DNA from 2 places in the Alteromonas sp. G4i35 genome. Region 1 is predicted to be linked to the other one. Evidence: riboswitches for the same ligand, from Rfam matches in the RefSeq annotation. Region 1 holds a riboswitch; the other holds the start of a gene.
What was found. Region 1 has a riboswitch for thiamine pyrophosphate ahead of ACFI6L_RS03585 (TonB-dependent receptor). Riboswitches for the same ligand answer to the same signal wherever they lie in the genome.
Positions count from the first base shown of each region.

Region 2: it holds a riboswitch for thiamine pyrophosphate, as region 1 does, so the genes downstream of both, thiC (phosphomethylpyrimidine synthase ThiC) here and ACFI6L_RS03585 (TonB-dependent receptor) in region 1, are expected to answer to the same signal.

Region 1 is NZ_JBHNZD010000004.1:145,823-150,039, reverse strand. It holds gene pnuC (nicotinamide mononucleotide transporter family protein) at 1-166, opposite strand, end outside; gene ACFI6L_RS03590 (hypothetical protein) at 166-429, opposite strand; gene ACFI6L_RS03585 (TonB-dependent receptor) at 447-2,537, opposite strand; TPP riboswitch at 2,593-2,696, opposite strand; gene ACFI6L_RS03580 (acyl-CoA thioesterase) at 2,827-3,252, opposite strand; gene ACFI6L_RS03575 (tRNA(Met) cytidine acetyltransferase TmcA domain-containing protein) at 3,312-4,217, shown strand, end outside.
Region 2 is NZ_JBHNZD010000010.1:67,688-71,904, forward strand. It holds gene thiC (phosphomethylpyrimidine synthase ThiC) at 1-1,459, opposite strand, end outside; TPP riboswitch at 1,734-1,845, opposite strand; gene ACFI6L_RS07970 (heme biosynthesis HemY N-terminal domain-containing protein) at 1,957-3,132, opposite strand; gene ACFI6L_RS07975 (uroporphyrinogen-III C-methyltransferase) at 3,129-4,217, opposite strand, start outside.

The DNA of each region.
Region 1 (4,217 bases):
AAAATAGCCAGGTGTAAATTGCGGTACTCACAAAAGCGCACAGCCAACACCAGCTGTTCTGTTTTGCGGCTAACAGCACATAGGCAATAGCGAGGACAACCGCTACCCACTCTAAAAGCGAAGTAGCGGCAATTTGTGAGGTAAACTCAGAAAAAAAGTTAGCCATTAAGATGATTTTCTAGATTGCATGGCATCAAAGTTTAAAAACTTAGCAACGAAAATAGCCTGCCCCACTTCTTCATGGGTCCTTTGCATTTCTTCGCCAAGTACTTTCATAACCACGCCATAGTCACCTGTAACCTGCGTGCTGGTTGAGCTTGTTGAAACTGCAATATCACTATAGCTATTTAACCTATCAATGAAATCTTGAATAGGTGGAATGTATTCGTTAACCAATGGGTACAACGACAGTTCAACCATAACTTGCATGTCTGTTTCCTTTTATTTTAAAACGCGTACTTAACAGTAACGCCAAACTGACGACCGTTACCTATTTGGTAATATGGCTCATCGAAGGCATACTCATCGCGAGGGTCGTTGCTGAAACCACCGAATCCACGGGTGTAAAACTCACGATCAAAGGCATTTTGTACCCACAGTGATGTCTGCCAATCACCGTGTAACACCACAATCTCCGAATTAACCAGCGTAGTACTTGGCGAGGTTACATCATGGCCGTCAGAAAAACGGTATTCGCTTTTGTAATCTACATCTACACGCCAAAGCATGTTATCTGTAAGTGCGTACTCACTATACAGGTTTGCTGTCCACTTAGGTGATTGAGCCTGTCTTTGCTCAGACACTTCAGTACCGTCTGCAAGCGTATACCCTTCAAAGGTAGCGCTTAGGTAACCAACACTTGCATCAAGCTGCCATGCTTCACTAGCAATCCAGCTAAGCTCCAGCTCGGCTCCTTTGTTTGTTCCTAAATCAGCATTATCAATAATATCTACGAACCCTGCCGTACCGTCATCACGAGTGATAACGTCAAAATCGCTCACCTGAGTATCTTTTCTATCCATATAGAAAATTGCAGCGCGAGCAATTAGGTCAGGCGTAAGTAATGGGCCCTTAACGCCTACTTCGTAGTTCCAGTTATACTCTTCGTCGAAGAATCGCTGATTGTCATTCACGCGGCTGTCGGGGTTAAAGCCTGCCCCTTTATATCCGCGTGAAATACTGCCGTAATAGAAGTGATCGCCCTGTGTATACTGAAGCGCGACTTTCCCGCCTACCATGGTGGTGTCGAACGCGCGAGTGAGCTGGTTGTTATCAGCGTAATCAAAATCGTAGTTTTCGACTCTTAACCCTGCTACAAGTACTAAATTTTCGTTCAAACGACTTTCAGTCTGAGCATATATAGCGGTCGTCGTAGGCGTGTATTCACTGGCAAAGTCACTATCCAAATAAGTGTACTGACGCAGCAGCTTTTCTTCCGTGCTTTTATAAAATACGCCTATTGTCCAGTCAGTCATACCATCAAAAAGTGCGGCACTGTCAGATGACACGAAACGCATCTCTCCGGTCTGTGTTTCTACATCGCGATAATAGGCGTCAAAAGACGTATAACCCCACGGGTGAAACCCTGTGAATGTCCAGTCTTCATCGTATCCATAAGCAATATTGTGAGAAGCATGGGTGGCAATTAGAATAAAGTCGCCCGCTGCTGTATTGGTTGTAGAGCGCGCGCTAACAGCGTGGGTTTGGTGTTCGTCAAATCCAGGTTCATCAGACAGCGTTTTGTTGTCATTGTCTAGCGAGAATGCATCGTAACCGTTATCGATATCGTACCAGCGATAAGTAAGCGCTAGTGTGGTTCGCTCATCTACACTGCCTTCAACGGCAAAGCGCAGTGCGGTTTCATCGATATTCGCGGTATCGCTTCTATTTAAGAACGTATTTTCTACAAAGCCATCACTGCGATTATGAACCAGCGCAACACGATAGCCCCAATCCGTGTTGATATCATCACCAGTGGCGCCTTCAATACGGTAACTCTCTTTGTTCCCAATGCGGGCTTCAACGTAGTCTGGGGCGTCGCTACCCACGTCATTACTGGAGAGTTTAACCGCTCCGGCCAATGCACCTGTGCCGTATAAGGTAGCCTGAGGTCCGCGATATACCTCTAGTTGTTTAGTATCAAAAATAAGACCTGCCGCAGCAAGGCCTGAAAAATCAAATTCATCGACGATAAAGCTTACAGAAGGATTGATAGGCTCGGCGAACTGACTACGCTCTCCAATACCGCGAATTTGCACGAAGCGGCCGCGAGACGCACCAGCTGCAAAGTTTACGTTTGGAATACTGTTTAGCACACTGTCGATATGGCTCGGCTGTCTACTGCGAAGACGCTCTTGATCTAAAATGGTCGCGCTAGCACTTAACTGGTCGAGTGTAGTTTGACGAAAATCACCAGATACGATGACGCGCTCAATATCTGATGGCGTGCTATCTGAAGTGTTACTTACATTGGTTTGTTGCGCATAGGCCGCAACGGAACTAGCAAGCAGTGAAAGTGTGAAAAGTGTTTTATACATGGGATCTCTTATTCTTATTTAAGAAAAAAGATCCGGGTCTAACGGCAGGTGATAAGGCTATATTGTGAACCATCCCTACGCCGGTATTATCCGGATCAGGTTTAAGGGTTCCCACGAATGTGGATCTCAGACCGAAAACGGACACCCCTTGGTATAGTGTTGCGCTGCTAAAACTAGCAAACTCAACTTCTGCGACGGAGTCTACCAGTTCGATACACGCCGTCAAGCAGATAAGACGTTAAGCTAACGTAAGGTTTTATATATGATATAAGGCGTTGAAAGCTTAGGGCTATTCAGCGTCAATATTCATATTTAGGCGACGTACTTCATCGTCAGTTTGTGCTTTTAAACCTTCCAACGTTTTGCCGTGTGCGGTTGGTTGACGCGTATCAGGGTCAACCTTTACGAAAACGATATCGTCTGCAAAACAGATGGTTTTCTTGGTTGCTTTGTTGCGTACCAAGCAGCTTACGGTAATAGACGTACGGCCTACAGCTTTAGTTTCTAGACCAAACTCTACGATATCACCCTGCATAGCCGGTGATTCGAAACTAATTTCACCAATATGCTTAGTTACCAAGCAATTAGTTTCTAGCTGACAAATAGCCCAAATTGCAGCTTCTTCGTCTATCCATTCTAACGCGCGGCCACCGAACAAAGAATTGGCGTAATTAAGGTCGTTTGGCATAACTAGACGCCGAGAAAGAAAGCGCATTCGAATTCCTCATAATAAATCGCTACTATAGCGTTAGATTATACCGAAAAAACTGATTCATGGCGCTAACTCAATTACGCGAATGGCTATTAGCCCCCTACTTTGAAAATAGCGGCGAAAATGGCTGCAAAAAAAGCTCTCACGCTTCACACTTATCAAACGTGACTTGCCCGCTTCACCGGAGAATGCTTGTAATATCTGGCAATGATGATTTTTGTGAAGCTGCCATACGTAGCGTTCAAGCCTTTGTAGATGAAGTTTCATCTATAAGCGTTGTGAATTTTGCTGGCGATACACTTAAGGGAAAGAACCGCAAACAAGTACTGGGGAGCGAATGTGACATTGCCACATTAGACTGTCGCGATTCATTCAAACCTGGCGACGTGATGGCAGTGGCGGGGATCGTTAAACGCAGTGGTTGTTTAATACTTATTTGCCCTGCATTGAGTGAATGGGTCAACAATATTTCGGTCTCGTTCCTGTCGGAGGGGTTTACGCTTACACAAAGTCGATACCTCGAACGCTTTATAAAGCACCTGCGTAACAACGACTACGTGGCATTTCACACTGAAGAAAAAACCACGCTTCCAGATACGGCTATGTACCGTATTAGCGAAGGCTTAACATCAAACGTCTATAGAGGCTCACTATTTAAATCAGAAGAGCAAGAGCAGGCATACAGTCGTTTATATCAAGCACACTCACTTAATAAACTAAACGCGCTAATTACTGCCCCAAGAGGCAGAGGCAAGTCATCATTATTAGGTATATTCATTGAAAGCCTAATCAGACAGGGTAAAAATGTACTATTAACCAGTGAACGCTTCGATAATGTGAAGAACGTACTTTCACGTATTCAACAACAAGAAATAGCCGGTGTCAGAACACAACAACCATCCACCGCTAACATTCGAACACAACTAAGCCTTGGTGATAAGAATAAGACAACGACATTAGGCAGTGTA
Region 2 (4,217 bases), on a different contig from region 1:
CGCAGCCATACCAACCAATCATGGCGGCACCTATACCTGAAGTGAAGTGGTCATAGCCAGGAGCGATATCGGTGGTGAGGGGGCCAAGGGTATAAAACGGTGCTTCGTGGCAGTGCTTAAGCTGCTCTTCCATGTTCGCTTTAATCATATGCATTGGCACATGCCCCGGGCCTTCAATCATTACCTGAACATCGTACTCCCATGCAATTTTCGTCAGCTCACCAAGGGTGCGTAGCTCAGAGAATTGCGCGTCGTCGTTAGCGTCAGCTACGCTACCAGGGCGCAGGCCATCACCTAGCGACAGCGCCACATCGTACTTAGCGCAAATTTCGCAAATATCATGAAAGTGCTCATACAGAAAGCTTTGTTGGTGGTGGCTTAAGCACCACTTTGCCATTATCGAACCGCCGCGCGATACAATGCCGGTTACCCGCTTTGCGGTAAGGTGTACGTACTCAAGCAGCACGCCAGCGTGAATGGTGAAGTAGTCTACGCCTTGTTCGGCTTGCTCAATTAGGGTGTCTTTAAACATCTCCCACGTTAAATCTTCGGCTACACCGTTTACTTTTTCTAGCGCTTGATAGATGGGCACGGTGCCAAGAGGAACAGGACTGTTTCGCAGCAGCCACTCTCGGGTTTCGTGAATGTTTCTGCCGGTAGATAAATCCATGATGGTATCGGCGCCCCAGCGCGTTGACCACACCAGCTTTTCTACCTCTTCTTCAATAGACGAGGTGACTGCTGAATTACCAATGTTTGCGTTAATCTTTACTAGAAAGTTACGCCCTATAATCATTGGTTCCAACTCGGGGTGATTGATGTTGCATGGAATAATGGCGCGGCCTGCGGCCACTTCCTGGCGTACAAATTCAGGCGTGATGGTATCGGGTAAATTCGCACCAAAGTGTTCGCCTTTGTGCTGCTGCGTCAGTTCGGCATCTTTAATGGCCTGGCGACCCATATTCTCGCGAATGGCAATGTATTCCATTTCAGGAGTAATAATGCCCTGTCTTGCGTAGTGAAGCTGGGTTACGTTTTTGCCTGCTTTTGCTTTTAGTGGTTTGCGGCTGCGAATAAAGCGGAAATCTTCGGTAAATATGTCGTTTTCTCGCTCTTTTGCAAAGCTTGACGAAACGCCCTCTAATTCAAGGGTATCGCTACGCTCTTCAATCCACTTTTGGCGAAGTGAGCTTAAACCTTTGTGTACATCTATGTTTTCTTGTGGGTCGCCATAAGGGCCAGAGGTGTCGTACACAGGAATGGGCGGATTCGGTTCTAAAATAGGGTTGTTTTCAGTACCACCCACTAAACTGTCGTGTTGGTGAATAAGGCGCATGGCCACACGAATATCGTCACGGCTGCCACACTCGTAGTGGCGTGTTGAATTTGGGTAAGCTTCGCCCGCAAGTTCATTAATGAATTGTTGTGCTTGTTGGCGCTGTTCGCGTCTGTTCGACATAGCATTTTACCTTGTAAATTTAGGTTCTAAAAATGCTTGTCAGGAGTGAAGGAGAATACAAAGTGGAAGTGTAGAGGGAAACAATCCCGTTACTTTAGCGAGATTGTTGGTAAAGGTTCTGGTGATTGCAGCCCTTTACACCGTTGATGTTGACTTGGCGATAAACTTGAACAGTTTACCTTGAGTGACGAGCAGCACCGGAATGGGTGTGTCTGTATCATCAACAGCAAAACAACTTCGCTTCACAACGCTAAACCACGGTTTAACATTGTGCACATTGTATTTTCTTGTTCCCTTCGCAGGTATTAGCCTGATCAGGTTCTACGGATCCCACTTTCGCGGTCTCAGCTTACTGGGTTACCAGTGAAGCACTCCGACAAGTTGTTTAAGTCAATTCGGGTTGTTGTTGAAACAACCCGAATTGAGAATTCCTTTTTACTATATCTTCAATTTTACGGGTAATACAAGTACTACCAGAAAGCTAAATGAATATTCATCTAGCTGGCTAGCTGCTGACCTTCCTTGTAAAGCTGAAGTGCAGTGGCTGTGTCGTGCTTGCGTTCGCTAATTGCAGACAGCAGCAATAAGTCTTCTTTGCGCGACTTCATTTTAGTGGCTTTAAGCAGCGCTTTTTCCGCCAACACATCATCGCCTGAGTTAAATGCAACTTGGCCTAGCGTGGAGTATAGCGACACGTTTTCTTCGTCTTGCTTTATCCAGCTTTCAAGCAGTCGTAGTGATGGCGATGCATCAGGAATATTAAGCTGCGTGAACAGCGGAAACAGGGCGCTATTCGGGCCACGTTTTTGCCATTCAACTAGCAAATTCTGTGCGTCGGCATGCATACCTTGGTCAAGCAACTGTTGAATGTAAGCCGCGCGGTAAGCATCGTCGTGACGAAGCTTGCGGGGTAGGGTTTCCCAATATGATTTAAGCTCGACAGCGCCTTGTTTGCTGGCAATTTCGGCAAACTTACCTTTGGCGATGCGCTGGCTCCATGCGGTGTAATCCGCTTTGGGCAATGCTTTACGCCAGCCTGACAAATTCTCCTGAAGTACTTGCCACTTACCTAACTTGGCAAGAATTTGCGCTTTCAACTGCACAACCTGCTTGTTTTCACGGTCTTGCTCGTCAAGCTCGTTAAGTTTCTCTAGTGCCGCATCGTATTTTTCTTCAGCCATATCAATACGCGCGTGCATGACCGTTGCGGATACTTTTGCTTTTGGAAAATCAGTTGCCTGAACAAGGAAATAACGGGCTTTGGCTAAATCGTTATTGGCAAAAGCAATTTGCGCTGACGCCAAATAGTTAACGCCTTCGAAATCGCCGTTGGTGGTTTTGCTTAGCGCCTTTTGAGCCGTATCAAAATCACCTGCAGCCATTGCGTGTAAGCCGTCGTAAAACGCACGCTTACGTTTGCGCTCACCCAAAGTGCCGAACCATTTATGTGAACCTGTGATCAGGCTTAACGCCCACAATACAAGTCGAGATAGTACGTACCAGGCAATGACGGCACCTATCACTAAAATACAAAAGCTAATCACCGTCATTTCAACAGCGGTATTACCCAGTGATATGAGTACGTAGCCCTTATCGCCTAACAACATCGGGCCAACAATTAGTGCAACAACGAATGCGGCTAATACCGCAAGGGCAATAGCTAACCATTTCATAGTGCACTTGCTCCTTGTCCGAACACCTGTTTAACGCGGCTATCCAATAGACGCTCTAGCGGTTTTTGTGACGCTAGCTCTGTAGGTATTGGGCGCGATACATCGGTAGCAATGAGGTTTTGTAGTGCATCTACAAAGCCCGTTACTTGGCTTTTTTCTGTGTCGAACTTTTCAATAATTAACGTTTGAGCGTATTGAAGCGACTGGCTGTAAAGTCCTGCATCGCCCTGAAGCGCGGCAGTTTGCGCGTGCATAAGCTGCAGACGAAGTTGTTCTTTTGCTAAAAACTGCGCTTCCAGTGAAAGCACTGGTTCAACCGGGCCTTCAATGGTTTTTATGGTAAGAAAATCGTTCACCAGTGAACGCCACACTTTTGCAAGGTTCTCCTGCCAGTCGTCAGCTGACTCCGATAAGATCGTGTCTTCTGCATTGGCGTCTTGTGGTTTTTCAAAGGTATCAAGTGGTAGCTTATCTATTTGCGCTATCATGCCTGTAAGCGCAAGGGCTACGGAACTTTGTGATACAGGGTTAAGCTGTTGAAGTGTTTGAATATCTTCTGCAAGGTTTGCGCGAACCGGAAGTACCGATGGGTCGGCCAACGACTTTAAGCGTTTATCTGCGTTAACTAGCAGCAAAATTGCTGTGCGTACGTCGTTTTCTAACCAAAGCTTTCTGCCTGCCATGCGAACTAAGTAATCAGCTTCAGCAATGAGCCAGTCTGCCGGGCGGCGACCTTCCATATTGTTTAGTTGTTCAAGCGTCGATTCAGCTTGCAGCGTCAGCTTTTCGTTTTGCGCTTTTAACTCGGCTACCGTGCTTTCTAACGTCTGGTTGGTGCGAGCTACTTTGTCGATAGAGGCAACAAGACCAGCGCGCTCACGCTCAATAGTGTTTAGCTGAGAGGTCGTCGTTTGAAGTGCAGATTCAGAGTCCTTGCTTGCCGACTGTTGCTGCATGTAATACCAGTAACCTGCGCCAGCCATACCAAGCACAATAAGGAAAAGGATGATTACAACAAACCACAGTAGACCATTTCCCGACGATTTCTTTTTAGCAGCACCCGACGATGTTGATTCACTGTGCGT